DNA from 2 places in the Methylocystis heyeri genome. Region 1 is predicted to be linked to the other one. Evidence: riboswitches for the same ligand, from Rfam matches in the RefSeq annotation. Region 1 holds a riboswitch; the other holds the start of a gene.
The links. A riboswitch is a leader RNA that binds a small molecule or an ion and turns the genes downstream of it on or off. The one in region 1 is predicted to bind thiamine pyrophosphate.
Positions count from the first base shown of each region.

Region 2: it holds a riboswitch for thiamine pyrophosphate, as region 1 does, so the genes downstream of both, H2LOC_RS13270 (FAD-dependent oxidoreductase) here and thiC (phosphomethylpyrimidine synthase ThiC) in region 1, are expected to answer to the same signal.

Region 1 covers NZ_CP046052.1:416,644-431,595, reverse strand. Annotated here, with positions in the region: gene purB (adenylosuccinate lyase) at 1-895, opposite strand, end outside; gene H2LOC_RS01865 (Uma2 family endonuclease) at 1,031-1,591, shown strand; gene H2LOC_RS01860 (hypothetical protein) at 1,584-2,396, opposite strand; gene thiC (phosphomethylpyrimidine synthase ThiC) at 2,436-4,274, opposite strand; TPP riboswitch at 4,353-4,446, opposite strand; gene H2LOC_RS01850 (OmpP1/FadL family transporter) at 4,681-6,105, shown strand; gene H2LOC_RS01845 (Mrp/NBP35 family ATP-binding protein) at 6,218-7,333, opposite strand; gene H2LOC_RS01840 (sterol desaturase family protein) at 7,644-8,375, shown strand; gene H2LOC_RS01835 (glycosyltransferase family 2 protein) at 9,023-10,330, opposite strand; gene H2LOC_RS01830 (glycosyltransferase) at 10,345-11,541, opposite strand; gene H2LOC_RS01825 (SDR family NAD(P)-dependent oxidoreductase) at 11,538-12,329, opposite strand; gene H2LOC_RS01820 (MaoC family dehydratase) at 12,333-12,758, opposite strand; gene H2LOC_RS01815 (hypothetical protein) at 12,755-13,150, opposite strand; gene H2LOC_RS01810 (beta-ketoacyl-[acyl-carrier-protein] synthase family protein) at 13,140-14,429, opposite strand; gene H2LOC_RS01805 (acyl carrier protein) at 14,431-14,793, opposite strand.
Region 2 covers NZ_CP046052.1:2,902,287-2,917,238, reverse strand. Annotated here, with positions in the region: gene pdxA (4-hydroxythreonine-4-phosphate dehydrogenase PdxA) at 1-263, shown strand, start outside; gene rsmA (16S rRNA (adenine(1518)-N(6)/adenine(1519)-N(6))-dimethyltransferase RsmA) at 260-1,126, shown strand; gene fabI (enoyl-ACP reductase FabI) at 1,130-1,951, opposite strand; gene fabB (beta-ketoacyl-ACP synthase I) at 2,003-3,226, opposite strand; gene fabA (3-hydroxyacyl-[acyl-carrier-protein] dehydratase FabA) at 3,288-3,809, opposite strand; gene H2LOC_RS13285 (thiamine phosphate synthase) at 4,053-4,661, opposite strand; gene H2LOC_RS13280 (thiazole synthase) at 4,658-5,449, opposite strand; gene thiS (sulfur carrier protein ThiS) at 5,453-5,650, opposite strand; gene H2LOC_RS13270 (FAD-dependent oxidoreductase) at 5,634-6,629, opposite strand; TPP riboswitch at 6,668-6,802, opposite strand; gene H2LOC_RS13265 (hypothetical protein) at 6,932-7,147, opposite strand; gene H2LOC_RS13260 (bifunctional diguanylate cyclase/phosphodiesterase) at 7,259-10,411, opposite strand; gene ffh (signal recognition particle protein) at 10,909-12,450, shown strand; gene rpsP (30S ribosomal protein S16) at 12,499-12,846, shown strand; gene rimM (ribosome maturation factor RimM) at 12,843-13,406, shown strand; gene trmD (tRNA (guanosine(37)-N1)-methyltransferase TrmD) at 13,447-14,136, shown strand; gene H2LOC_RS13235 (hypothetical protein) at 14,192-14,434, opposite strand; gene H2LOC_RS13230 (hypothetical protein) at 14,694-14,952, shown strand, end outside.

The sequences.
Region 1 (14,952 bases):
CCACATCCTCCATGGCCGGCAGCGCCATGCCGCGCACCAGCCGGGCGAGGCCGGTCAGATTCTCGGTCAGCACCGGGTTCCGCTTATGCGGCATGGCGGAGGAGCCCTTTTGGCCGGCGGAGAAATATTCCTCGGCCTCCAGCACCTCGGTGCGCTGCAAATGGCGGATCTCTATCGCCAGCCGCTCGATGCTGGAGGCGACGACCCCCAGCGTGGCGAAGAAAGCCGCATGGCGGTCACGCGGGATCACCTGGGTCGAGACGGGCTCGACCGCGAGGCCGAGCTTTGCGGCGACATGCTCCTCGACCCGCGGGTCGATATTGGCGAAGGTCCCGACCGCGCCGGAAATAGCGCAGACCGCGACCTCCTTGCGGGCGGAAACCAGGCGTTCGCGGGCGCGGGTAAATTCGGCGTAGGCCTGGGCCAGCTTGAGCCCGAAAGTCACCGGCTCGGCGTGAATGCCATGCGAGCGGCCGATGGTCGGGGTGTCTTTATGCTCGAAGGCGCGCTTCTTGATCGCGGCCAGCAGAGCGTCAACGTCGGCGATGAGAAGATCGGCGGCGCGGGTGAGCTGGACCGAAAGGCAGGTGTCGAGCACGTCCGAGCTGGTCATGCCCTGATGCACGAAACGCGAGTCGGGCCCGATGAATTCAGCCAAATGGGTGAGAAAGGCGATGACGTCATGCTTGGTGACGCGCTCGATCTCGTCGATGCGGTCCACGTCAAAGGTGACGCCTCCGGCCTTGTCCCAGATCGCCTTGGCGCTTTCCTTCGGGATGACGCCCAATTCGGCGAGAGCGTCGCAGGCATGGGCCTCGATCTCAAACCAGATCCGAAACCGCGTCTGCGGCTCCCAGATGTCGGTCATGGCCTTGCGGGAATAGCGCGGGATCATGGGCGTCGGCCTCAAACTAGCGAAAACAGGAGAACCGCGGCCCTAACATGCGCGTCCGGCGGATGTCCAGTTGGGGCGGGTGCGGCCGCCCCGAACTCATGGCCGCCGGCCGCCCGATCATCTACGATTATGCCGATGAGCGCCCAGCCGCCGACGCCGCCTCATATGACCGTCGACGAGTTCCTCGTCTGGGCGAGCGAGCGGCCGGGGCGCCATGAGCTGATCAATGGCGAGGTCGTGTCCCAGTCCGCCGAGCGCGCCGCGCATTGGAAGGTCAAGCTCGCGGTTCATGTCGCTCTGCTCAACGCGGTCCGCGCCGGCGGCCTTAACTGCCATGTCGTGCCCGACGGGGCCACGGTGAGGATCGACGACGCCACCGCTTATGAGCCCAACGCGCTGGTCTATTGCGGCGAGGAGGCGGCGCCTTCCGCGCTCACGGTGGATAATCCCGTCATTATCGTCGAGGTGCTTTCCCCCTCGACCGGGCGCATGGATCGCGCGCGCAAGCTCGCCGATTATTTTCGCCTGCCCAGCCTCGCGCATTATCTGATTGTCGACTCGAACGAGCCACTCGTCATCCACCATCGCCGGCAGGAAGGCTGCGATATCCTCACCCGCATCATCCGCGAGGGCGCGACCTTGCTCGACCCGCCGGGGTTGGAGGTGGTGGTGGCGGAGATTTACGGTGCTAGCTAACCGCATCTATTTTATTTTTGGACGCCACATGTGAGGCGAACAGCTTAATCGCCGATACTTCGATGAAATGAATAATATTCGAGGTGCGAGAACCACGAATTATCATACCGGCTAGGCCAACGAAAAAGCCATTGCCATCGACACCGAGATAGAACACGGTGCCGCCGCTCATCCCATCCGCGTCGAAAGATCCTCGCCGGGACATCGTTAAGCGATGGACATGCGGGGCATTGCTCGGCCCGTCGTAAAACCCCGTAGTCTGCATACAACGCGCATGCACATGAGTGTTTTCGCCAGAGTCTTCATCAAACCCGATGTCCTGAAATTCCGTGGGGTATCCATAAACAATGAAAACCCGCTCTCTACCAGGCTTCCATATTTCCGACTCCTGAATATCAAAGAATTCGCTCCTAAGACTTGGGATTTCATACGACTCTACCGGGAAATTAAACGATCGGACATCAATAAGTTCGTCATATTCTATCTGCTGAGATGCCTCAGCGATTACCATCGAATTACCTGTTATGATCCACTCCCTGTTGTAAGACGGCCAAATCCCGATCTGATCAGGATTAAAGCTTCCAATCTGATGCCCACAACAAAAGAGCAAGCAGCGTTTTTCAAACGCCACTGCGGTGGAGCTGCCAGGATATCCGTAACCCATATCCGTTACCCCAACTATCTTTTTACAATGACGGTGCAGCGTGGTTTCCACTGAGCGCGGCGAGCACCAAAGGCGGCCGATCCGGACCGCCTTACCGGCGAGGTACTCGTCAAAGCTCAAGAGCCTTAAAGGGTGGTTCAAGTGCGCCTCTTCAAGCCAATCAAAAGATTTCCGCGTTAACTACTCCCCCGCCTCCACATAAATCTCGGCGCCTTTTTCCAAAAACTCCGCGCTTTTGTCGGCCATGCCCTGTTCGCGCTCGGCGATGGCGGCGGCCTCCTCGCGCAAGTCGCGGGTGATCTGCATCGAGCAGAATTTCGGCCCGCACATCGAGCAGAAATGCGCGACCTTATGGGCCTCTTTCGGCATCGTCTCGTCGTGGTATTTGCGCGCGGTGTCGGGATCGAGCCCGATGTCGAACTGATCGGTCCAGCGGAAGTCGAATCTCGCCCGGCTCATGGCGTTGTCGCGCTCGATCGCGGCGGGATGGCCCTTGGCGAGATCGGCCGCGTGAGCGGCGATGCGATAGGTAATCACCCCGGTCTTGACGTCGTCGCGGTCGGGCAGGCCGAGATGTTCCTTGGGCGTGACATAGCAGAGCATCGCCGTGCCGAACCAGCCGATCATGGCGGCGCCGATGCCGGAGGTGATGTGGTCATAGCCCGGCGCGATGTCGGTCACGAGCGGTCCAAGCGTATAGAAAGGCGCCTCGCCACAGACGGCGAGCTGCTTGTCCATATTGGCTTTGATCTTGTGCATCGGCACATGGCCGGGGCCTTCGATCATGACCTGGCAGCCCTTGTCCCAGGCGACCTTGGTGAGTTCGCCCAGCGTCTCGAGCTCGGCGAATTGCGCCGCGTCATTGGCGTCGGCGTTGGAGCCGGGCCGCAACCCGTCGCCGAGCGAGAACGAAACGTCATAGCGGCGCATGATGTCGCAGATGTCGCCGAAACGCTCGTAGAGGAAGCTCTCCCTGTGCCTGGAGAGGCACCAGCGCGCCATGATCGAGCCGCCGCGCGAAACAATGCCGGTGACGCGATTGGCGGTGAGCGGCACATGGGCGAGGCGCACGCCGGCGTGGATGGTGAAATAATCCACCCCCTGCTCGGCCTGCTCGATCAGCGTGTCCTTGAACACCTCCCAATCGAGCTTGGTCGCGTCGCCTCCAACCTTCTCCAGCGCCTGATAGATCGGCACGGTGCCGATCGGCGCGCTGGCGTTGCGGATGATCCAGTCGCGAATATTATGGATATTGCGGCCGGTGGAGAGGTCCATGACGGTGTCCGCGCCCCAGCGGATCGACCACACCATCTTTTCGACCTCCTCCGCCACGGAGGAAGTCACGGCCGAATTGCCGATATTGGCGTTGATCTTGACCAGGAAATTGCGCCCGATGATCACCGGCTCGAGCTCGGGGTGGTTGATGTTGGCCGGAATGATCGCCCGGCCCCGCGCCACCTCGTCGCGCACGAATTCCGACGTCACGAATTGCGGGATCGAGGCCCCGAAGCTCTCACCGTCGGCGATGCGCGCCGCGGCGTTTTCGAAAGCGCGCTCGCGGCAGAGATTCTCGCGATGCGCGACATAGACCATTTCCTGCGTGACGATTCCGGCCCGGGCGAATTCGAGCTGGGTGACCGGCCCGGCGCCCGTCCCACGATAAATCGCGCGGGGAGCCGGGCATGGCGGAACGAGATATTCGCCGCTGGCGAAGCCGTTATCCTCGGGCTTTACCGTCCTGCCCTGGTAGTTCTCCAGCCCCTCGCGGGCCGCGAGCCAGGGCCGCGCAGCAGGCAGGCCCGCCGCAAGATCCGGAGTGAACTCAGCGCAGCCATAAGGGCCGGATGAATCGTAGATGCGCAGCGGCGGCTCCCCCGAGGAGGGCTCGAAAGCGATCTCACGATAGGGAACGCGGACCTCCGGAAAGCCCGCAGGCGACGCATAAAGCTTCCGGGAGCGCCCGATCGGACCGGTCGTGACGCTGACCGGCTTTGGGGAATGTTTGTCTTGCGCATTCATGATCTGGCTCCGGTAATCTCGAGGCGGGCGCAGTAGCGGAGAATGCGGCGATGATCCGCGAGCCGATCCCGGCTCTTGATTGGATCGCACTGGCATTCCCTCCGCCGGCATTACCCGGATCAGGTTCTATGGGTCCTTCTCAGCCGCCGCGGCGGCGCCCCTCGCCATTTGGTGAAAGCTAGTGGTTTGTCGGCCCGCTCGCAAGCCGGACCAGCCCGAATAGGCTTTATCACGCCCATGTAATGCGGAAACATAGATGTGGCAAATACGTGACATTCGGGACAAAAAGCGGCGACTGAGCTCCAAACCCTGCTCGAATCAGGAAGTTTTTGTTACGCTCGCGGCTAGACTAGGATCGGCCTGTGCGTGCATGGGCGCAGTCACAACTTCAGCATAGGTCATCCCGATGAGTCAGGATTTTCGGCGCGCGCTCGTGGTTTCGCTGTCGGTGGCTTGCATTTTACCGGCCGAAGCCGGCCTTGCGGCGGAGGGAATAGAGCTCATCGGCTATGGCGCGCGGCAGAAGGCCCTGGCCGGCTCCGACGTCGCCGATTCCAAAGACGCCATGTCGATGGCCGTGAATCCCGCCGGCATCGTCGGCATGGAACGCCAATATCAGTTCGGCATCAGCGCCCTTCTGCCCGATCGCGGCTATCAGGCCAGCGGTCCGCTCTCCGTGGTCGCGCCGGGGGATGTCAGAAGCGGACGTCCGATCTTCCCTGTTCCCAACAACGCCAATGTCCAGCCGATCGACGCCGAATCCGCCTGGGGCACGGTCTCCTACGGCAATGGCGGCATCAACACCGCTTATGACTGGGGGCATTACAAGCCCCCGATTTACGCGCCGTCGCTCTCGGTGGGCCCCTTCAAGCTCGCCGGTCCGCTCGTCAGCCCCTCCCTGGGCGGTCCGCTCGGCGGAGGTTTCGCCGGCATCGACCTCCAGCAGCAGTTTTTCAGCGTGGTCTACGCCCGCAAATTCGGTCCCGTGACCATCGGCTTCGCCCCGACCCTGGCCGGCCAGGCGTTGAACGTTCAGGGCCTCAAGACGCTCGCCCCCTATTCCTGGGATCCCTACCACCTGTCGGACAATGGATACGACTATTCGGTCGGCGGCGGCATACGCCTAGGCCTCCAATACGAAATCACCAAGGAGCTGCGTCTCGGCGTGGCGGGCTCGACGCCGATGTTCATGACCCAGTTCGGCAAATATGCGGGCGCCATCGCCAATCACGGTAAAATGGACATCCCCGCCGAGGTCAGCGTCGGCCTCGCCTATGACATTCTCCCCAATGTCACGGTGATGGTGGATTGGAAGCACATCTTCTATTCGGCGGTTCCCGCCCTCGGGAATCCGACTTTCCCGATTTTTTACGGCACGCTCGGAACCTACGGCGGGCTCGGATTCGGCTGGCGCGACACCGACGCGGAAGCCTTCGGCGTCGAGTGGCGGGCGACGAAAGACCTGACCTTGCGGCTGGGCTATAATCACACCAGCCCCATGATCGGATCGCAGGACGTCACGCTCAATATCCTCGCGCCGGCGATCAGCGAACATCACATCGCGGGCGGCTTCAAATATGATCTGACCAAGAATTCGTCGATCGACTTCGCGACGGTCTATGCGTTCAAGAATTCGGTCAGCGGGCCTGAGAACGTGCCCTTCGCCCGTTTCGCATACAGCACGCCTTTCGGATCGGTTCCGGTGGCCGTGCCGCCGCATTACGCCGCCGGCACGAACATCACCGATTCGCTCAGCGGCCTCGAATTTTCGGTGAGCTATACCTATAAATTCGACCTCGGCGACAACTCCTTCATCCCGACCCATTTCTGACGCATCCGCCTCGCAGCGAAGCCGGATAGGAGCGTCCGAGCTGTGCGTGCGAGGAACCGAAGCGGGACGCATATGGAGCGCCCTCGGCCTTCGCGCCGAGGGCGTTTCCAATTCAACCTTTCACGATCGTCGGCGCCGCGCGCTTCGTCTGGGTTTCGAGCAGCGTTTTCACCTTGGCCGCCAGATTGAGATAGATCGCCGCATGCTCGCCCTGCGGATCGGCGCCGACCACGGGGCGTCCCGCGTCCGAGGTCTCGCGAATGGCGATATCGAGCGGAACTTCGCCGAGGAACGGCACGCCGAGCTTTTCGGCGTCGTGACGGGCGCCGCCATGGGCGAAGATCTCCGACCGCCCGCCGCAGTGCGGACAGAGAAAATAACTCATGTTCTCCACGATCCCGAGGATCGGCGCCTCGACCCGCTGAAACATGCTCACCGCCCGGCGAGCGTCGATCAACGCGATATCCTGAGGCGTCGAGACGACGACAGCGCCGCTCATGGGAACCTGCTGCGCGAGCGTGAGCTGCACGTCGCCGGTGCCGGGCGGCATGTCGATGACCAGCGCGTCGAGCGGGCCCCAGGCGACGTCGCCGAGCATTTGCGTCAGGGCCTGCGAGACCATCGGTCCCCGCCATACCATCGGCACGTCTTCCTCGACCAGGAAGCCGATCGACATGACCTTGACCCCATAGGCCTCATGGGGAATCATTTTGCCGTCCGCGACCTCGGGCTTGCCGTGCAATCCGAACAGGCGCGGCGCCGAAGGGCCGTAGATGTCGGCGTCGAGCAGGCCGACGCGCCAACCCTGCGCGGCGAGGCCGAGGGCGAGATTGGCCGAAGTCGTCGATTTTCCGACGCCGCCCTTGCCCGACGCCACACATATGATGAAGCGGATGTTCGCCACAGCCGCCGCGAGACCTTGGCGCGGCGCCCCCTGCGGCGGATGGGCGTGACCGTGATGGCCGCCCTGCGCGGCAGGCTGCGGCGCGCGCTCCGCAGTCAATGTGACGACGGCTTTTTCGACGCCGGCGAGCTGGGCGACGGCCTGCTCCGCCGCGAGTCTGACCTTCTCCCACAGGTCGGCCCTGGCCGGGTCGCCGATGATCGAGACGAAGGCTTTGCCGCCGACGACATTTATGCCGCTGACGACGCCCGCCGCGCTCAGGGGCCGGCCCGCCGGATCCGCCACTTTCTCCAAAGCCTTCAGGACGTCAGCTTCGTTCGCCACAACCTTCGCTCCTCGCCGATTGCTCAATTACGCCAGCCGGCGGAGCCGGCTGTGACACGTATTGAAGATGCAGCCCACAACGTCAACAAACTCTCAGCGCCGTTTTTCGTGCAATAAGCGCGCCGCAGTTATCCCCTGCGCTGAAATAAAAGCTTCATCTTCACGGGAATTTATGCCAAGAGCCTCGGTCGTCCGGATTTCGGGGAATCAGGAGCTATCTCATTTTCGCGTAATGACGGGAAGTCTATTTATGCCTTCTGAACCTGCGCTTCCACTTTTTCCACTCGCATTGTGGATATGGATCGTTCAAATGCTGGCCTACCACGGCTTTGGTCTGTGGTTCGAATGGCTTGACCGCAGCGGTTCATTGTCTCGCTACAAGACGCGCCCCGCAGAACGGATGAAATACTCCAAATTGCTTCCGCGCGTCCTGGCCAACCAGGTCTTCGTGCTGCTGCCCGCCATGCTGCTGACGCAGTGGAGCGGGCTCGCTTTCGTCGGTTCGGAGCATGTGGCGCTCGCCTCGGCGCTGCTGGGCTTCGCCGGCCTCACGATCGGCCACGACATCGTGCAATATGTCGCCCATCGTTTCATCCTGCATCGCCCCGACTTGATGCGGCGGCTGGGTCACTCGCTGCATCACTCCACGGTCGGAAGCCGGGGGATAAGCGCCTGCTATATGAGCGCCGCCGATTTCTTCCTCGAGATCGTCTGCCCTTATCTGATACCGCTTGCAGCGGTGGGCGTCGGCGGCTCCAATTTTCTGTTCCACGCCGTGGTGGTCAGCGCCGGCGCCTTCGGCGGACTTTACGAGCACTCCGGTTACGATTTCAGTTGCGTTTTGCGCCAGCGTTTTGACGCCGAACCTGCGAACCGCCTGCGCACAATGCTGGTGAAACTCATAAGCTCCCAGGCCCATGCCGCTCATCACGCGCGGGGCAATGTCAGTTTTTCCGACGGGTTCGGCTCCTCGAACATTTGCGACACCCTGTTTGGGACACGCTGGGATCTCGTCCCGGAGCGCAAGCGCCGGACAGCCTGAAGACGGACTTCGCTCGAAAACACTTTTGCAAAAACAAACCGCTCCAACCCTATCTCTGGAGCGGTTTCCTATCGATCGGATAACTCGTGGCCCTCGATAGGGGGAGAAGGCGAAAAGCCTCTTTCCCCAGGGCAATCGAGAGAAGGACCGAACCTTTCGATGTGGGGCGAATACCTTCCCCTTTGCGGGCTAAGGGAGTCACACATCTCCAGGAGGCCGTCCTGGCCGGGCTTGTCCCGGCCATCCACGCCGGGACATTGGGGTTTCTCGCGGAATTGCGCGTCGCTCCTCAGATGAAGCGATCGTCTGGCTCCTCATCAGGCGTTGACGTTACGCGAAAACGCCAGCGCGCGAAAACCCCGAAATCCCGCGGATTGAACGCACATTCCGAAGATTTCGCTGCTGCTCGGCGTGGATGGCCGGGACAAGCCCGGTCATGACGGGACTGGCGACTTTTCGAGATGTGTGCATGCGGTAGCCTTGGCGGGGAGTTCGGTCGGCGAAGCTGACCGCGTGGGGGGGGGTAAAGGCGCAAAATAGGGCGGAAAACCGCCCCACCCCGCCGCTTCGCGGCGACCCTCCCCCTCAAGGGGTAGGGTAATAGCCCTTCACCCGATCGCCCTGTTTCTTTCCCCACTTTGGTCGCGTTACGCCTCGGCGTCGGCGTCGCACGGAGCTTCGGCCTTGATCGCATGTTCGATCTTGGGCGTGCGTTTGAACGGCGATTTGCGCCCGCGCATGGTCTGGATGATTTTGGCGCCATTGGAAAAGGCGAGATAGATCATCAGAGGCGGCACCGACGCCATGGTCTTCAGATATTCGGCCAGCGGGCCGCGCTTCAGCGCGACATAGGGCGGGAGAGTCATTCCCAGCACGACGACCGTGGTCATCGCCGCAATGATCTCCAGCATCGGCGCATAGGTTGCGGGTGACCGGTGCAGAATCGTCCCCACGATCATGGCGAGAACGCCAATGGCGGCGGCGGGGAAGAAAATCTGGTGCGCGACCAGCGTAATCGCCGCGACTCTCTGCACCAGGGTCCAGGGCGCACGCCAAAGCGGGATTACCGTCTTTTGCGCCACCTGGACGAAGCCGCTGGACCAGCGTCTCTGTTGACGGCGAAAATCCCGCAGTCCTTCCGGCACTTGTCCCGGAATCGCCGGCTCCGAAACGAAGATCCCGTGCCAGCCGTCGAGAGCGGCGCGAACGGTGAGGTCGAGATCCTCGCACAGCGAAAAATCCGACCATCCGCCGGCGCTTTCGATCGTCTCGCGGCGCCATACGCCGCCGGTGCCGTTGAACTGGAAAAGCCATCCCGCATGGGCGCGGCTGCGCTGCTCGACCAGGAAGTGCCCGTCCTGCACCAGGCCTTGCGCCCGCGTCAGCCAGTTCTTCCGGAAATTCGAGAATTCGCACCGCGACTGGACGAAACCGGCCTTTTTGTCCTTCACGAGCAAAGGCACGCCGCGCTTGAGCCAATTCGGCGGCGGCCTGAAATCCGCATCCAGCATAGCGATGAATGGCGCATCGGAAATGCCGAGGCCATAGGCGCAGGCGCCCGCCTTGAAGCCTACTCTGTCGGGGCGCCGCACATGAGCGATGTCCGCTCCCGCTGCGCGCAGCTCCTTTGCGACGGCCTCGGCCCGCGCGGTGGTTTCGTCGGTCGAGTCGTCGAGGAGCTGGATGTGCAGCTTGTCCTTCGGCCAATCGAGCTGCGCAACGCAGCGCAGGGACTGCTCGGTGACCAATGGCTCGTTGTAGACGGGGATCTGAACGAGCACATGAGGCAATTCCGAATCGGGGAGAACCACGATCTCGGGATCTTTGGCGCCGCGCAGTTCGTCCCAAAGAAACCGCCCAATCACCGCAAAGAAGCCGAGGCCAATGATTATGAGCGTAAGCCCGCTGCCGAAGGCGAGCGCATCGACGACGAAGCGCAAGAGATCGAGAACCAAGACTTTATCCTTCTCTACTTCATCACAGGCGGCTTCAAAGGCGCCTCGGTGCAAACGACGCGAGGAGAGTCCGTGCGCGCGTCGAAGTTTTCATTAGCCCAAACGACCTGGTTGGTAATCCAGGCTTGCAGCCACACAGCGAGCATGACCGCCTCTCGAAAAAGGAGAATAGCCGGCGCATCCCATGATAGGCGCCAACCCTTCGCAAAGGAAAGCAATGTCTCCGAGGCCAGCCAGAGACAAAGGGTCCCAGCCACGGCTGAAAACGGCGTCAAGCCGACCAGCGGCGCGGCCAGGGCTGCAGCTATAAGGGACGGAAAAGCCTGGCAAAACGGCTCCAGAAGAAAGGACAGCAGCACGTCCCCGCGCCTGATCACGCTCCAGCGAAGCTGGCGCTGGTAGACGTCCTTCATGCAGCGCCGCCCCAGATCCTGCCGCACCGCCCGGTGCGAAAAAACCGTCTTGAGCCCGATTCGCGCCAGGGCTTTGGCCATGGCGTTATCCTCGCCCACGGTATGCGAAATCGCGTGGAAGCCTCCCGCTCTGAGGAAATCGCTTCGGCGAAACAGCATGATTTTCCCGACCCCGAAGCCATGACCGAAAGCGGAGGCGAGATAAAGCATGCGCTGATGCGGGCCGTTGAGGATCGAGGCCTCGATGTGGGCCGCCAGGTTCTCCGCATTCGCCCCGTAAGGAATTGCACAGACGAGGCCGACCTGATCGGTCAGCTGCCGCAGGTGCTCGGCCAGGTCGCCCGGCGCCAGCACCGCATTGGCGTCCTTCATGAATATGACGTCGTTCGTCGCCTCCGTGAAAGGCGCGACGAGATTATTCACCTTGGGGCTTTTCGCGCCATTGGCCGTCGAGGCCAGAAAGCGCGTGGCGACCTCGGGGTGGCGCTCGAATATTCTCCGCATCTTTTGCGAGGCTTCCGACTGCGGGTCGACCGCGGAAGCCAGAGCCTCGAATTGGCGATAGCTCTGAGCGAGCACCGATTCCTGGGCGGTCTCGAAACTATCTTCGAGCAGCTTCACTGGAAGCACCACGGACACCGGCGGTTGTAACCGGTTTTTCGCGCGTCGTTCCGTCAGCCACGGCTGCATCACGGTCGCAATGCTGGAGAACGCCAGCAGAAGGACCGAGACAACCCAATGGAATGCGCCGAACCAGGTCAAAGCCTCGGAAAGCGAAAGGCCCTCGCCCAGGTTCATACAGCTTCTCTCTCGGTGGTCTGCGGGACATCCGCGCTGAAGCGCGCCATGACCGAGTCGACGAGTCGCGGCGGAAGAAAGGTGAAGAACCGCAACGCGGCATACATGAAAAGCGGAAAGGCGATGACCGGCTTGCGGCGCTCCAACCCGCGCAGGATGATCTCGGCGGCCTGCATGTCGCTCATGGCGCCCGGCTGCCAGGATTTGGTGCGGGCGGACATCGGAGTCTTCACGAAGCCCGGGATGATGAGGCTGACGTCGACGCCATGGGGCGCAAGGACGCCGCGCAGCGACTCGGCATAGGAGTGAACCGCCGCCTTGGTCGCGCAATAGGCCGGGGAATAAGGCAGCCCCCGGACCCCAGCCATGGAGCCGACCATGGCGATGGTCCCGGCGCCTCTCCTGGTCATGGGCAGAATCGCCGGCTCCACGGTGTTGAACACGCCCGCGACATTGATCGCCAGGATCGCCCGCACGGATTCGGTCGGCTCGAGAATCTGCCCCGGAGAGAGGCCCGTCGCGACGCCCGCATTGGCGAATAATATATCGATGGGCGCGCGGGCCAGCGCCGCTTCCACCGCGGCGAACATGCCGGACCGGTCCTGAACGTCGACGATCGCGGTGTCCGCAGCGGCGCCTTTTTCCCGGCATTCGCCGGCGACGGCTTCCAGACGATTGGCGTCCCGCCCCAGCAGGCTGAGCCGAGCGCCTTCCTCGGCGTATCGGAGCGCCAATGCGCGGCCGATGCCGCTCGACGCTCCGGTTATGAGAATGTGTTTTCCGCTCATTTTCTACATTCCGTTGGCGGCTGGCCGCAGCGTCGCTTCGGCGATGACCGCCGGCGCGCGCGACGCTCCATGGGCATGCAACCGGACCAGCACGCCATCCTGCAGCGACGACCGCACGACGCGGCCGGAAAGGGTTATTTTTTCACCGCGCAGCGCGGGCTGCACGAAGGTCCCGCCGAGCCGCACGACAAAGAGATCCTTTCGCCACGCCCGCAACATCGGCTCGAAGGCGGCGAGCAGCTTCATTCCCTGCACCGGAGGCGCCGAAAGCCCGATCGCCGCCGCGAGAGCGTCATCGAGATGGATCGGATTGTCGTCGCCGGATACCCTGGCGTAGCGAAGCAGCGATTCCGCATCGAACGGCCCGATCGCAACCTCTGGAAGACGTTCTCCGATCTCGGGCAGGCCGGTCGCCTCGCGCGCCGTCACGACGCCGTTTCCCGGCGCGGCACGAGACGCAGCAAGGTCTCGAAACTTCCGACGGGAGCGCCGTCGGGCGACGCGAGCGCCGCTCTTATGCGCAACCGCGGCGGCGATTGTTCGCGCGCCATCGAGACGACGAGATCATAATCGGCGTCGAACAGCACCGGACGATCATAAACGAAACTCTGCGATTCGTGCACCGGCAGGCTTTCGGCCTGCGCACAGGCTCGGGCGATCGCCGCATACACTCGAGGCTCGCTCAGCCAGACCGCCGGATAGGCCAGCGGCATGGCGGCGAGTTCTCCGGCGTTGTCCGTCTCTCGCGCAAATTCGGCGGCGCGGGCCCTGTCCACGCGCACCCGAAAAGGTTCGAGAGCAGTCGCCGACTCACGCTCCATCGCCCAACGCCCGTACGATCAGCACGGCGTTGATGCCGCCGAAAGCGAAGGAATTCGACATGGCCACGTCGATCTTGAGGGGACGCGCCACATTCGGGACGGCGTCGATCGGGCAGCGCGGATCCGCTTCGAGGAAATTGATGGTCGGAGGAGCCACCTGCTCCCGCAAGGCGTTGATGGTGATTGTAAGCTCGAGTCCACCGCCCGCTCCCAGCGCATGGCCATGCACGGGTTTTGTCGAGGACACCGGAACCCTGCGGCCGTAATCGTCTCCGAAGACGCGCAGGATCGCCTCCGATTCGGTGATGTCGTTGGCGTGCGTCGCAGTGCCGTGGGCGTTGATGTAATCGATGTCCTGCGGAGAAAGGCCGGCGTCTTCCAGCGCGAGAGCCATGGCGCTCGAGGCCCCGACCACGTCCGGCCGCACGGGATCCTTGGCGTCGCTGGTCGTGCCGTATCCCACCAGTTCGCACAACGGGCGATGTCCGCGCGCCAGCGCGGATTCCAGGGTCTCCAGAACGAAGACCGCGGCCCCTTCCCCGAGCGACATGCCGTTGCGTCCCGTGGAGAAGGGCCGGCAGAAATCGGGCGTCATCACGCGGAGCGCTTCCCAGGCCCGCATGGTTCCGTTGATGACGCAGGACTCGGAGCCGCCGACCAGAGCCCTGTCGGCGAGACCGACACGGATCATCTGCAGGCCGAGGCCGATCGACTGCGAGGCCGAGGAGCAGGCGCTGCCGATCGCGAAAGTCGGCCCGAGGCACCTGTAACGCATGCCGAGAGTCGCGGGGGCGGCGCTCGGAATCAGACGCGGAACGCTCAAAGGATCGGGACGAATGCCCTCGGCGTAGTACCGGCAGAGGCCGTTATCTATGGTGGTCATGCCGCCGATGCCGCTGCCGATGATCACCGCGGTGCGGGAGCCGCCGATATCGTCCCGGCCGTAACCGGCCTGCGCGACCGCCTCGTCCGCGGCTATGATGGCGTTTTGCGTGAAGGGATCGCAAAAAGGCAGCAGACTCGATTCGATATGGTCGGAAGCTTGGTATTGGGGCACCTGCGCCGCGATCCGGATTCGTCCGTCGTAGGGGCGCTCGGTCCTGAGCTCCCGCACCTGCGTCAAACCGTCGCGCGCCGCCCGCCAGAGCGCCCCGGCGCCCATGCCCGCCGCCGAAACCGCGCCCATGCCGGAGATGACAATTCTCTTTTGATTATCGCACCGATTGATCGAGGCGCCTTGCGCAGGCGCGGGGCTCTCGCCTGCTTGCGAAGCCGTCATATCAATTCTTCTCTCTTTCTTTAACGATATGGTCTGCGATGGCGTCTATCAGGGTTTTGACGTCCCTGGCTTCCTGAAGCGACCCGTCCATCGGGATGTAGACGTTGAATTTTTCTTCCAGCGCCGTGAGAATCATCACGATGTCCACGGATTTCAGGTCAAGGCTTTCGATCGTAGCGTCCGGGGTGACTTTCGACCGATCGATCATGCCCTCGGCGGCGATGACCTCGATAATCTCGTCGACCAGTTTCGCCTTGTCCTTTGGATTCTCAGTCACATTCACCTCCGTATCGGGGTCTGCGGCTATCAGGCTGGAGAACGCCGACTTCGGTTCGACCGCCGCCTTGTCGTCGGCGAGCGCCACCGGCGCGTTCGTTAGACCTGAAGCGAGTTCAGTCGCCCGGCGCCCTGGACCGTAACCTTGGTTACGGCGTTTGAAGGCGAAAATAAAGCCCACCCCCTCCCCAGACCTGAATGGTGTGGCTACAAGACGCGCTTCGTGCCAAATAGCGGCCGGGAACGA
Region 2 (14,952 bases), 2.1 Mb from region 1:
CGTCCGGCCCTCATCCGGCCGATACGATGTTTCATGAAAAGGCGCGCAGAAACTATGATGTGGCCCTTTGCCCGACCCATGATCAGGCTCTCATCCCGATCAAGACGCTCGCCTTCGATCGCGGGGTCAATGTCACGCTCGGCCTGCCCTTTGTGCGCACTTCTCCCGATCACGGAACCGCCTTCGATATCGCCGGCAGGGGAATAGCCGATCCTTCCAGCCTGATCGAAGCGATCAGGCTCGCGGATCGCATCTCGGCATGATCGACGATCTCCCGCCACTGCGCGAAGTCGTCGCGCGCCACGGATTGGACGCCCGCAAGTCGCTCGGGCAGAATTTCCTGTTCGACCTCAATCTGACCGGTCGCATCGCCAGAGCCGCGGGGCCCCTGGAAGACGTCACGGTCGTGGAGGTCGGTCCCGGTCCCGGCGGCTTGACCCGCGCCCTGCTCGCGGGCGGCGCGGCCAGGGTGATCGCCGTCGAGCGCGACTCCCGATGCGCGCCGGCGCTCGCGGAGATCGCCGAGCGCTATCCGGGACGCCTCACCGTGATCGAGGGGGACGCGCTCGAGCTCGATCCCGCCGAGCTGGTCCGCGTCCATGGAGCGGGCGGCCCAGCGCGGATTTGCGCCAATCTTCCCTACAATGTCGCGACCGCGCTGTTGGTGAAATGGCTGGAGGCCGAGCCCTGGCCAAGCGTCTTCGACCGTTATGTGCTGATGTTCCAGCGCGAGGTTGCCGAGCGCATCGTGGCGACGCCGGCGCAACGGGCGGATTACGGAAGGCTCGGCGTGCTGTGCGGATGGCGGACGCGAGCGCGGATTTTATTCGACGTCTCGCCCGCGGCCTTCACCCCGCCGCCAAAGGTCGTTTCATCCGTGGTGGAATTGACGCCCAATCCGGAGCCGCCGCCCTGCGACCGCCAAGCCTTGTCGAAGGTCGCCCAGGCCGCTTTCGGCCAGCGCCGCAAAATGCTGCGCCAGAGCCTCAAGGGCCTCGGCGTGAAGCCGGAACTTCTGCTGGCGAGCGCAGGGATCGTAGAGACCCTGCGCGCCGAAGAGGTCGACGTCGCCGGCTTCGTCGCCCTGGCCCGAGCGCTTCGGGAGCTTACGGTTCGCCCTGACTGAACATCAAAGCGCGTTGCCGGGGTCGCCGCTTAGATCCTCGGGGCGCGGCTGCAGCATGATGTTGTAGCCGGCGTCGATGAGGTGGACTTCTCCGGTCACGCCGCCCGAAAGCTCTGAAAGCAGATAGAGCGCCGAGCCGCCGATTTCGTCGAGCGTGATGAAACGGCGCAGGGGGCAGTGCGACTTCTGGAACGCGCCCATCGCGCGGGCGCCGGTGATGCCGGCTCCCGCCATGGTGCGAACCGGGCCGGGAGAAATCGCGTTCACCCGAACGCCGCGCGCGCCGTAATCGGCGGCGAGATAGCGCACGGAGGATTCGAGCGCCGCCTTGGCCACGCCCATGACATTGTAATTGGGCATTACATGGGAGCCGCCGGCGAAGCTCACCGTCAGCATGGAGCCCGAGCCCTTCATCATCGCGGCGGCGCGTTTCGCCGTCTCGGTGAAGGAAAAGCAGGAGATCACCATGGTGCGGATGAAGTTCTCGCGGCTGGTGTCCGCGTAGAGGCCCTTGAGTTCGCTCTTGTCGGAATAGGCGATCGAGTGAACCAGAAAATCGAGTTCGCCCCATTCTTTCTCCAGGCGCGCGAAAACCGCGTCCACGGTGGAAAGATCCTCGACGTCGCAGGGGATGACGAGATTCGAACCCAGTTCCCCGGCGAGCGGCGCGACACGCTTCAACAGCGTGTCGCCCTGATAGGTGAAAGCGAGTTCAGCGCCATGCTCGGCCAGTTTCCGAGCAATTCCATAGGCGATCGAATGGTCGTTGGCGACGCCCATGACGAGGCCGCGCTTGCCCTGCATCAAACCCTTGGCAACCGTCATCTATTATTGTTCCTTCAGATCCTCTTTTCGCAACTGGCGAAAGGCGCCGCTTCAGGCGTCGGGGTGCTTGAAAACCAGCGTCGCGTTGGTGCCGCCAAATCCGAAAGAATTGGAGAGCACGGCGCGAAGAGACACATTGTCCCGCCGCTCCCGCAGGATCGGCATGTCGGCGAAGTCCGGATCGAGTTCTTCGATATTGGCGCTTTCGCAGATGAAGCCGTCCCGCATCATGATCAGCGAATAGATCGCTTCCTGAACGCCGGTCGCGCCGAGCGAGTGGCCGGTCAGCGATTTGGTGGCGGAGATCGGAGGGCATTTTTCCCCCGCCCCGAACACTTCGCGAAGGGCTTCGATTTCCTTGATGTCTCCGACCGGGGTCGAGGTCGCATGGGGGTTGATGTAGTCGATCGGGGTCTTCACGGTCGCGAGCGCCTGACGCATGCAGCGCACCGCGCCCTCGCCCGAGGGGGCCACCATGTCGTAGCCGTCGGAGGTCGCGCCATAGCCGGCGATCTCGGCGTAGATTTTCGCGCCGCGCGCCTTGGCGCGTTCATATTCCTCCAGCACCAGCACGCCGGCGCCGCCGGCGATCACGAAGCCGTCGCGGTTCTTGTCATAGGCGCGCGAGGCGGTGGCGGGCGTATCGTTATAGGAGGAGGACATTGCGCCCATGGCGTCGAAGAGCACCGAAAGCTCCCATTCGAGCTCCTCGCAGCCGCCGGCGAACATGATGTCCTGCTTGCCCCACTGGATCTGCTCGAAAGCGTTGCCGATGCAGTGGTTCGAGGTCGCGCAGGCCGAGGAGATCGAATAATTGACGCCCTTGATCTTGAACCACACGGCGAGCGTCGCCGAGGCGGTCGAGGACATCGTCTTCGGCACTGCGAAAGGACCGACGCGCTTGGGTCCCTTGGTGCGGGTGAGGTCGGCCGAGTCGACGATCACCTTGGCCGACGGGCCGCCCGAACCCATCACGATGCCGGTGCGCTCGTTGGAGACCTCGTCTTCGCCGAGGCCCGAATCGGCGATCGCCTGTTCCATGGCGACATGGTTCCAGGCGGTGCCGGCGGCATGGAAGCGCATCGCCCTGCGGTCGACCACCTTGCTGGCGTCGAGCCTGGGCATGCCGTGAACCTGCGAGCGAAATCCGAGTTCGGCATATTTTTCGGCGCGGACGATGCCCGATCTGGCGGCGCGCAGGGAGGCGGTCACCTCCTCGACATTGTCGCCGATGGACGACACGATTCCCATACCGGTGACGACGACTCGTCTCATAGTTTCGACTCCCCAGGCGGCTGTCTGCCGCTTCTATTGCGCCGGGCTTGTTCCCGGAGGCTTATTGCGCCGGAGCGGCCTCTTTGGCGAGGCCCACGCGCAGATCCTTGGCCTCGTAGATGCGGACGCCGTCCGCCGCCACCCAGCCGTCGGCGATGCCGAGCACGAGCTTGCCCTTGAAGACGCGCTTGAAATCGATGCCGTAGGCGACGGTCTTCACGGTCGGGCGGACCTGGCCGGTGAACTTCACTTCGCCGACGCCGAGCGCCATGCCGCGTCCGGGATTGCCCAGCCAGGCGAGGTAGAAGCCGACCATCTGCCACAGCGCGTCGACCCCGAGGCAGCCGGGCATGACGGGATTGCCCTTGAAGTGGCAATCGAAGAACCACAGGCTAGGCTTGATGTCCAGTTCGGCCCGCATATAGCCCTTGCCGTGTTCGCCGCCGTCTTCGAATATTTCGGTGATGCGATCGAACATGAGCATGGGCGGCAACGGAAGCTGGGCGTTGCCAGGGCCGAACAGCTCCTCGCGGCCGCAGGCCAGCAGATCTTCATAGCCAAAAGACGAGCGCCGTTCGCTCATGGGTCGCGTTCCCTCTGATTCCTGGGGCTTTTCGCCCGCTTTTTATGGCCGGCCCGCCGCACTCGAAGCGCCGGCGGGCCGGCGGTGGATTTTCCTCGTAACATAAGGGCTGGCGCCGTCAAAGTCTCGAGGAGGGCGGCTCGCATCCGAATCGGCGCGCCTGCCGCCCCTGCGCGTGGAGCGGGAGAGGGCGCTTTTTTTAAAGAAGCTCTTGAGCTTCCTGACATTCGTGGCCGCGCCCCGTTAGCCGCGCCGGTCGGCCGTGGCCTGTAGCCATTCCCGCGTCCGGGCCTCCGGGTCGGCGTTGCGCAGGATGTCGGTCACGACGCAGGCGCTGTCCGCGCCGGCGGCGAGGCAAAGGCGGGCGCGTTCCGGCGTCAGCCCGCCGATCGCGACCAGCGGCGTCGCGCCGCAGCGCCGCCGCCATTCGCCGAGACGATCGAGCCCCTGCGGCCCAAACTTCATTTGCTTGAGCAGAGTCGGGTAAATGGGCCCGAGGGCGATGTAATCGGGCGAAAGCGCCAGCGCCAGATCGAGTTCGGCCTGGTCATGGGTTGAAACGCCCAGCCGCACTCGGTTTTCGCGCAGAGCGGAAAGATCGGCGCCGCCCAAGTCTTCCTGTCCGAGATGAACGAAGTCGCATCGCTCCTCGATGGCGAGGCGCCAATAGTCGTTGACGATGAGCTGCGCGCCGTATCGCTCGCAATGGCCGCGCGCCGCGCGGATCTGCGCCCGAATCTCGCTTTCCGGGCGATCCTTGACGCGCAGTTGCACGAGCTTCACGCCGACGGGCAGCAGGCGCTCGAGCCAGGAGGCGTCGTCGACGATGAGGTAGAAGGGGTCGAGCGTCACGCCGCGCCCTCGTCGAAGGCGCGGCCGATGAGCGGCGTCGAGGGCTCGGCGAGATCGCGCGGGGTCATCGGTTCGGCGAGCCAGGCCGCGCGTCCCGCTTCGATTGAAAGCGCAAAGGCGCGGGCCATCGTCGCCGGATCGCCGGCCCGTGCGACCGCCGTGTTGAGCAAAATGGCGTCGTAGCCCAGCTCCATCGCGGCCGCGGCGTGGGAGGGCGCGCCGATCCCCGCGTCGACGATCAGGGGGGCCTCGGGAAAGCGGGCTCTCAAAGCGCGCAGGCCGTAAGGGTTGTTGAGCCCGCGCCCGGAGCCTATCGGGGCCGCCCAGGGCATCAGCACCCGGCAGCCGGCGCCGAGCAGCTTTTCCGCGAGGACGAGGTCTTCGGTCATATAGGGAAAGACCCGAAAGCCCTCGGCGGAAAGACTGCGGGCCGCTTCCACCAGCCCGAAGGGATCGGGCTGAAGCGTGTCCTCGTCGCCGATGACCTCGAGCTTGATCCAGTCGCAGCCGAAAACCTCGCGCGCCATCTGCGCCGTGGTGATCGCCTCTTTGGCGGTGCGGCAACCGGCGGTGTTCGGCAGGACCTTCGCGCCCGACTCGCGGACGAGGTCCCAAAAGCTTCGGCCCGCGCGCGAGCCGCCCGCCTCGCGGCGCAGGGAAATGGTCACTATCTCGGCTCCCGAGGCCTTGATCGAATCGGCGAGAATCGCCGGGGAAGGGTAGCGCGCCGTGCCGAGCAGCAGCCGCGAGGCGAATTTTTCACCATAGAGGGTCAGCGGATCGTCCAACGCTCAGCCTCCCTGTTTCGGAGCGAGAATTTCCACTGCGTCGCCTTGCTTCAGCCGGGCATCGGCGCGGTCTTTCGCGCGCACGAAGTCCAGATTGAGGGCCGTGCCGACCAGCTGATCCCCATAGCCGAGTTCGGCCAGCAGCTCTTCGAGCGTGGCGGCGGCGACCTCGCGCTCTTCGCCGTTAATCCGAATCTGCATCGCAGACCTCCGGAAACCATGCGTCTTCGAGAACCACCCGGGCGGCGCGGCGCGCGAGCGCCGGCGCGAGCAAAAAGCCGTGGCGATAGAGTCCGTTGATATAGAGAGCGCGGCCCCGCCGCGTAAGACGCGGGAGATTGTCGGGATAAGCGGGCCGCACGTCCGAGCCCATTTCGACGATTTCGGCTTCGGCGAAGGCCGGGTGAATGGCGAAAGCGGAATTCACCAGCTCGACCACCGATCTTGCCGTGACGCGCGCGGCCTCCTCGTTTTCGATCATCGTCGCGCCGATCATGAAGATTCCGTTTCCGCGCGGAACGACATAGACCGGCCGGCGCGGATGGAGCATGCGCACCGGGCGAGAGAGTTTCAGCTCCTCGCTGCGCAGCACCAGCATCTCGCCCTTGACGCCCCGCAGCCGGGCGAGCTGGTCCCGGGCGGAAAAGCCCCGGCAGTCGATGGTCCAGTCCGCTCCGCCGCGCGGCTCGGCGCCGAAGCGCAAGGTTACGTTGGCCAGATGCGCCAGCCGTTCGCCGAGCGCGGCCATGGCCGCTCGCGGATCGAGATGCGCCTCTGTCGGAAAATAGAGCGCGCTCTCGAATCGTCCTTCGAGGTCCGGCTCCAGCCGCGCGAGGCCGGCGGCGTCGAGCGCCTCGAAGTTTCTGGTGCGCCGCGAAAAATCCCGCAGCTCGGCGGGCTCGCGGGGCGGGGCGACGACGAGGCTGCCGCGGATCGTCGCAAGGCCGAGGTCCGCCCAGAAGTCGATCGCTTCCGCGCCGAGTTCGGCCACGATGGGCTCGGCCGTCTCCAGCTCGCACCAGGGAGCGATCATGCCGCCGGCGAAGCGCGAACATCCCATGCCGGCCTGAGGCCGGGTCTCGACCAGCTCGATCTCGACGCCGCGTTCGGCGCCCTGGCGCGCAAGCTCGAAGGCGGCGGTCAGGCCGGCGACGCCTGCGCCCAAAATTTCAATGCGCATGACGAAGCGCTTGCCCGCCGAGCGGGCGCTGGTCGATTCTTCGGGGCATTCTTCCTCCCTACGCCAGTATGAGCTGGATCAGGTTATAAGGGTCGCCGCGCCGCGCCGCCTATGGCGCATTCTCGGCCTCTCAGCCCCAAACGTCGCCGGGCGGGGCTCCCCTGGCGTCTTTCAGCATAGAGTGTTTTCGGGCGAAGTGGGAACCGCTTCGCGTGAAGAAAACGCGGTTCAATTTGAACCGGAAAGACTCTAGCGCCGCGGACCGGGCGGGTTCAAGCCGCAACAAGGTCGCGGATTGCGGGTTACGACCGCTCGGCGCTTCTGCGCTCTTTGCGCTTGGCGATGATTTCGTCCGGGGTTTCCCTGACCCGGGCGTAGCCTTCATCGCCGGAATCGGCCCGGAACCAGATCTCCGCGCCTCCTTCGAACGACCATATGGAGCTGGCCCGGTTCAGATTCACATAGACGATCTGGTTGGGCTTGCCCTGCGGGGTCAATTTGACCCATTCCGAGCTCATCTGCGTCTCCGTCGCCTGGGTGGAACATAGCTTTGGAGATTGGCCGCTCGGGACGGGCGTCAAGGGCCGTCGTGGCTGCGAGGGTCGGCCTGAAACTAAACCGAACGCGCCCTAGCAGGAGGCCCCGGATGCGAGAACGAAGTCGAGGAAGTCTTTTTCCGGCAACGGCTCCGCATAGAGGAATCCCTGCGCCAGATTGCAGCCGCCCGCAGCCAGTAAATCCGCCTGTTCGCGGGTCTCGACGCCTTCGGCGATAAGTTCGATGCCGAGCCGCTTCGCCATGGCGATGATGGCTTCTACAATGGCGCGGTCATGCTCGTCTTCGACGATGTCGCGGACGAAGGAACGATCGATCTTGAGATAGTCGATGTCGAATTTCTTAAGATAGGACAGCGCCGAATAGCCGGTGCCGAAATCGTCGAGCGATACGGCGACGCCGAGCGCGCGCAACTGCTTCAATTGCGCAAGAACTTCCGGCTGGTTTTCGAGCAGCAGACCTTCGGTGATTTCAACGCCGAGCAGTTCGCCGGGAATGGCGTTGTCGATCAGGTGCTGCACCCAAGGGGCCACGCCGTCGCGGCCGAAAAACTGGCGGGGCGAACGGTTGACGCTGATGCGCGGATGTCCGCAGGCCGGCGCGCCGGCGCATTTGCTCCAGCTTAGGGCGACGCGCGCGGCCTCTTTGAACACGAAATCCCCGATCTCGTGGATCAGGCCGCCGGTCTCCGCGATCGGAATAAATTCAGACGGCGAGATCACGCCCTGCACGGGATGGCTCCAGCGCGCCAAAGCTTCGGCCTTGACGATGCGCCCCGTCTTTACGTCGATGATCGGCTGGTAATGTACCGAAATCTGGCCCTGGTTCAATCCATGGCGCAGATCATGAACCATCTGATTGTCGCCTCTTATCTTGCTTCGCGCCTGCGAACCAAAGAAGACGAATTGATTGCGCCCCGACGCCTTGGCGAAATACATCGCCTGATCGGCGTAGCGAAGCAGCATGTCGGCGTCGTCGCTGTCGTCGGCGGGGTAGAGACTGACGCCGACCGACGCCGAAAGGGAAAAGCAATTGCCGTCGATTGCGATAGGGCTGTTGATGACATCCAGCAGGCGACGAAGCGTGTTCTCGCATTCCCGCGTATCGCCGACCCCAATCAGAAGCGCGACGAATTCATCGCCGCCGATGCGCGCGACCATATCCCCCGCGCGCAAGGTCCGAGACAAACGCTCACCGACGTCGATCAGAACCTGGTCGCCGATCCCGTGGCCGTGATTGTCGTTGATCGGCTTGAAGCCGTCGAGGTCGAAATAGAGCACCGCCAGCATGTCGCCGGAACTTTTCGCCTGGGCGATCGCCCGCGTCAGCCTGTCGGTCAGAAGCCGCCGGTTCGGAAGTCCGGTGAGCGCATCGTGATGCGCGATGTGCTGAAGATATTCTTCATGCGCTTTGAGCTGGCTGACGTCGGAAAAAATTCCGACGTAGTGTTTCACCTTGCCCGCTTCGTCGCGCACGGCTTCGATGTGAAGGTTTTCGACAAAGAGATCGCCGTTCTTGCGACGGTTGGTCAACTCGCCGTTCCACGAGCCCTCGGCGAGCAGAGTCGACCACATGCTCTGATAGAACGCCGTGTCCTGGGCGCCGGATGAAAGCAGGCTGGGTCGTTTGCCCAGAACCTCGTCGCGATCATAGCCGCTGATGGTGGTGAAGGCTGGATTGGCGTCGAGAATGCGCCCGGCCGGATCGGTAATGAGAATGCCTTCGCGCGCGGTCCCGAACACGCTGGCCGCCATGCGCAGCTGAGTGTCTATCCCGCGTTTGGCGGTGACATTGCGCGAAACGGTGAGGATGCCGCTCACTTTGCCGTCGGAGCCGAACTCCGGCACGCCGCGCACTTCGACGGCGCCCAGGCTCCCATCGGGGCGGATCCAGTTGACTTCCCACTCTCTGGGTTCGGCGGAATCCCTGACGTCCGCCAGTTGCGCCTGAAACGCCGCTGCGCCTTCGGGGCCGTTCGGCGCGGACCAGAGTTCGACCGGCGTTTTGCCCAGCAGCGACTGGGTTGGGATGCCGGTGAGCGTCTCATGGGAGCGGGTCAAAAAAGTGCGGCGGAAATCGCTGTCGTAGCGAACCACCATATCCGGCAAATTCTCTGCGAGGCTGCGAAAGGTTTGCTCGCCCAGCCGCAATTGCCGATCGCTCTCCGAACGCTCCAGCTCCGCCGCGGCGCGCGGCGCGACGAGTTGCAGGATTTGCGTCGCGGCCGCAGGATCGGCGAGGGGCGACGTGTCCATGACCGCGATCAAGCCGAGCGGTTTTCCGGTCGAATCCCACAAAGGCGCGCCCGCATAGCTCTCGACGCCCATCTCGACGAGCAGTCTGTCTTTTGGGAAGAGCTCCTGCACGCCGGAAGGATAGCAACAGGTCCGCTTGGCGGCGACCCCTTCGCAAGGCGTGCCCGCCAGCTCATAGCTCACATTGGGAGCGATGTCGCCTTTGGCGTAAAACGCGATGGTTTCGGCGACGCCCGAATTTGCCGACAACAGATCGATCACGACATAGGCGACGCCGAGCGCTTCGCCGATATGACGCGCGAGCGCAGCAAGAAAATTAGGCTCGCCGGGATCGGCGATGAAACGCAGCGTGTTCTCCATACGCTTGCGCGCGGTGATGTCGTGCGCCAGGGCGACGATGTGTTTTTCGCCGTTCGTTTCGAAAACGGCGCCTTTGACCTCCACCGGAAATATCCGTCCGTCCTTGGCGCGATGCCTTGTTTCCAGGGCGAAATCGCCTGGCGGCGTCAATAGTTTTTCGATCGCCTCGTGCGTCACGTCTGGATCGATGTCCAGCGGCGTCATTCCGAGAAGTTCCTCGCGGCTGTATCCGAGCGAGCGGCAAGCGGCGGCGTTCACGATAATGAAGCGAGTCCGGCTATCGGTCACGAACAATGCTTCGGACGATTGCTCGCAAGCGCTCTGGAGGAGCGTCAACTCGAAATCGGCCAATTGGCGCGCCGTGATGTCCTTGCCTATGGGGACGATCGGCGCAGGCTCGACGCCTGGAACGTGGGCGGCTGCGGATTCACAACGCTCTCCGCACTTCGTCAGCAGACCGGGATCGCAGGCGTTCGGCGCGGGCTCGCCGGCCGCGCGCGAATAGAGGATACTGCCGTCACGGCCGAGGAAATCCGACGAACTCTCCGCAACGCTCAAGAATTTTTGCTCATGCAAAGTCGGTGAGGATTTCGGCGGCTGGTCCGGCAGCATGATCAATAGGTCTCGTTTAAAGCGATATTGTCGCAGTGCGCCCCGGCTCCGATGCGGTTTGCGAAGGCCAACAAGTTACGTTATTTAGTTGAGATAGAAATATCAATATTTTGCGCGAAGAACGCGCGCCCAAAGTAAAATAAGGGTTATCCGGGTTGGAGACTCATGAACGTCGGCGTCTCACATTACGGCGCTTGGCGCTCGCAATGCTGCTTTTACTATATTTTTGTGAGGCGGAGCCGTTGCGATTCGCGAGTTCAACCCGCGAGCGATTGAGAAATGGTGGTTTGGTCTCGAAGATGCTGAACCCGCTCCACCCCATTGACTCGGGCCGCCCTGCTGCGTAAACCTCTCCCAAAATCTCGCAAGAGGTGCTCAAACAAAACCTGCGTCGCCCAAGGGAGCGCAGGCCCACGTCCGGCGGCGCGTCGCGCTCCCGGGCGCGTTTTGCTTTGAGCGATCCTGTTTCGCCCGCCGGCCGGGCAAAGGAGAACAGCATGTTCGAGAGCCTTTCCGATAAGCTCTCCGGCATTTTCGACAAGCTCACGCGGCGCGGCTCGCTCACCGAAGCCGACGTCGAAGAAGCTTTGCGCGAGGTCCGCCGCGCTTTGCTCGACGCCGACGTCGCGCTCGACGTGGTGCGCTCCTTCTCCGACAAGGTGCAGAATCGCGCCGTCGGCGCCAATGTGATCAAGTCGATCTCCCCCGGCCAGATGGTCATCAAGATCGTCAACGACGTTCTGGTCGAGACCCTGGGCGAGACCGCCGAGCCGCTCAACACCGAAGAACGCCCGCCCGTCATCATCATGATGGTCGGCCTGCAGGGCGCCGGCAAAACCACCACGACGGCCAAGATCGCCAAGCGCCTCAAGGAGCGCAACAAGAAGCGGGTGCTGATGGCCTCGCTCGACGTCAAGCGCCCGGCCGCGCAGGAACAGCTCGCCATTCTCGGCCGTCAGGTCGAGGTCGACACCCTCCCCATCGTCCCCAATCAGACGCCCTTGCAGATCGCCCGCCGTGCGGCCGAGGCGGCGCGGCTCGAAGGCTATGACGTCGTTCTGCTCGACACCGCGGGCCGCACCCATATCGACGAGCCCCTCATGCAGGAGATGGCGGACATCAAGTCCTACGCCAGCCCGCATGAAATCCTGCTCGTCGCCGACGCTCTCACCGGCCAGGACGCGGTCAATCTCGCCAAGAACTTCGACGCCCGCGTCGGCATCACCGGCATCGTCCTCACCCGCATGGACGGCGACGGGCGCGGCGGCGCTGCGCTCTCGATGCGCCACGTCACCGGCAAGCCGATCAAGCTGATCGCCACCGGCGAGAAAATGGACGCGCTGGACGAATTCGCCCCCAAGCGCATCGCCGACCGCATTCTCGGCATGGGCGACATCGTGGCGCTGGTGGAGAAGGCCGCCGCCACGATCGACCAGCAGGAGGCCGAACGCGCCGCCATGCGCATGGCCAAGGGCAAGTTCGATCTGCAGGACCTTTGCGATCAGCTCGCCATGGCCGAGAAAATGGGCGGCCTCACCGGAATCATGGGCCTTTTGCCCGGCGTCGCCAAGATGAAGGACCAGCTCGCGTCCGCCAATATCGACGACAGGATCATCAAGCGCCAGCGCGCGATCATTCTCTCGATGACCCCCAAGGAGCGCCGCAATCCCGACATCCTGAAGGCCTCGCGCAAGCGCCGCATCGCGGCCGGCTCGGGCGTCAAGGTCGAGGAGATCAACAAGCTGCTCAAGCAGCACCGCGGCATGGCCGACCTCATGAAATCCATGGGCGGCGCCAATAAGCGCGGCGGCGGTCTCATGGGCCGCGCCGCCCAGATGATGGGCCTCGGCGGCATGCCGACCCCCAGCAAGGAAGAAATCGCCGAGATGCAGAAGAAGCTCGGCGCCGGCGGCTTCACGCCGCCTGCGGGCCTTCCCGAGGCGCCGCCGGCGGATCTGTTCGCGTCCAAGCCCTCTTTGCCGGGGCTGGGCGGCAAAAGTCTTCTGGGCGGGTTCAATCCGTTCGGGAAGAAAAAATAAGGCGCGCCTTCAAGGCTGCGTCCCCTTCGCAAAACAAAGGAAGCATAGATGTCGCTCAAGATCAGACTGTCCCGCGGCGGCGCCAAGAAGCGCCCCTTCTATCGCGTCGTCGTCGCCGACTCCCGCTCGCCGCGCGACGGCCGTTTCATCGACCGGCTCGGCACCTTCGATCCCCTGAAGGCCAAGGACGCGGCCGACCGTCTCGTGCTCGACGCCGAGAAGGCCAAGGAATGGATCGCCAAGGGGGCGCAGCCGACCGATCGCGTCGCCCGCCTGCTTGAGACCGTGGGCGTGGGCAAGCGCGAGGCCCGCAACAATCCCGTCAAGGCCCAGCCGAAGAAGAAGGCTCAGGAGCGCGCCGCCGCCGCCGCGGCCGCTGCTGAAGCCGCCGAGTGATCGACAAGGCGCCTCCCGCCCCGGGCAAGGGGCGGGATATGGTTCTGCTCGGGCGTTTCGGCGCGCCGCATGGCGTGCGCGGCGAAATCCGCCTGCAAAGCTTCACGGCGGACCCTTTGTCCATCGCGAGCTACGGTCCGCTCTTCGACAAGAGCGGCCGGCAAAGATTCGTGCTGGCCAATGTGCGGCCACAGGGCAAGGACATGCTGGTCGCCCGCGTCGAGGGCGTCAACGACCGCAATGGCGCCGAACAGCTGAGTCGCCTCGAGCTCTTTGCGCCGCGCTCCAGCCTCCCTCCGCCCGATGAAGACGAATTCTATCTCGTCGATCTCGAAGGGCTGCGCGCGGAAACGGGCGAGGGTTTGCTGCTCGGCCAGGTTCTCGGCGTGCGCAACTTCGGCGCCGGAGACATTCTGGAGATCGCACCGCCGGTCGGCGGCGAGACCCTTCTGTTTCCTTTCACCAGGGCGGTGGTTCCGGTCGTCGACATCGCCGGCGGGCGCGTGATCGTCGCTCCGCCCGAGGAGATCGAGGAAGAAGGTCCCGAGCCTGCAAAATAGAAGCTTTTCGGCTTGCGCGCCGTCGTGCCATAAGCCCTTCATGTGGCGCGCAACCATCCTTACGCTGTTCCCGGAAATGTTCCCCGGCCCGTTGGGCTTTTCGCTGGCCGGAGACGCGCTGTCCCGCGAGGTCTGGCGGTTGGAGGCCCTGCAGATACGCGAGCACGGTCTCGGCCGTCACCGCGCGGTGGACGATACGCCCGCGGGCGGCGGCCCCGGCATGGTGATGCGGGCCGATGTGCTCGCCGCCGCGATCGACGCGGCTGCCGCTGCCGACGACCCCCGTCCTCGCCTGCTGATGAGTCCGCGCGGCGCGCCGCTCACCCAGGAGAGGGTGAGGCGGCTCGCTGAAGGGCCGGGCGCGATCATCCTCTGCGCCAGATTCGAGGGCGTCGACGAACGCATCATCGCGGGGCGCGGCCTCGAGGAAATCTCGATCGGCGATTACATACTCTCGGGCGGCGAGGTCGCGGCTCTGGCTCTGATGGACGCCTGCGTCCGGCTCCTGCCCGGCGTGATGGGCGAAGAAGCCTCCGGGACCGAGGAGAGTTTCGAGGACGGCCTGCTGGAATATCCGCAATATACAAGGCCTAGAGGGTTCGAGGGCGCGGAGATTCCGGAAGTCCTGCTGTGTGGAGACCACAAGAAAATCGCCCAGTGGCGGCACGAGCAGGCTTTGCGCCTGACCAGGGAACGCCGGCCCGATCTGATCGCGAGGTTCAAGCGGTAGACGCCCGAGTCCTGTCGCGCCGCCGGAACGGGAGCCCATGCTCGTCGACCCCTGGTCACCGCCGCGCCGACGCCAAAGCGTCGTAGAGGAGGCAGCCGAGCAGGGCTCCGCCCGATTCCGCTCCGAATACGCCCAGGGAGGCGGCTTCCGGGGCCAGGGCTTCGAGGAGAGGAGGCGCCGCGAAAGCCCCCGCCACAGCAGCGGCGGCGCAAAACCAATCGAAAAAGCCATAGCGCCAGCCCGACCAGAATCTGGTCAGGAATAAAGCCGTAACTATGGTGATCAAGGCGTCGAACATGCCGTGTCCGCCGAAGTGAGTTTCACGCGAGAAATTAGCGGGAGGCGGTTACCCAATTGCTTTGCTGGCAAACTTTCTCGAAGGATTATGCGGGACTTGGACAGGGGCGCGGGAAAAAGGCTAAACCATATCCTGACGCCAGACTATTTCTTGCAAAATAAAAATACAGTCGAGGATCGGCTACGATTCGTTGTCAATAATTGCTCAGCTTCTATATTTTATCCGAGCCTCGTTTCGCGATCCAGTAAAGGAGAAGCCGGTGAAATACTCCAGCGTCGCGATTTTTATTTCGTCTGTCGTGATCCTTGCTTCCGGCGCGGCTTTCGCGCAGCAGCATCCGTCCGGAGGCGCGCCTGGCCACTCCGCGGGCAGCACGACCGGACCCGCCGCCGGCGGCGACGTCGAGCCGTCCACGGCGATCCAGAAGCAAAATCCCAATATCCCCAACGCCGGTAAGCAAAAGGAGAGCGGCGTCAGCGGGACTACGGCGGGCGCGCCGGCCATCGAAGGGCGTCCCG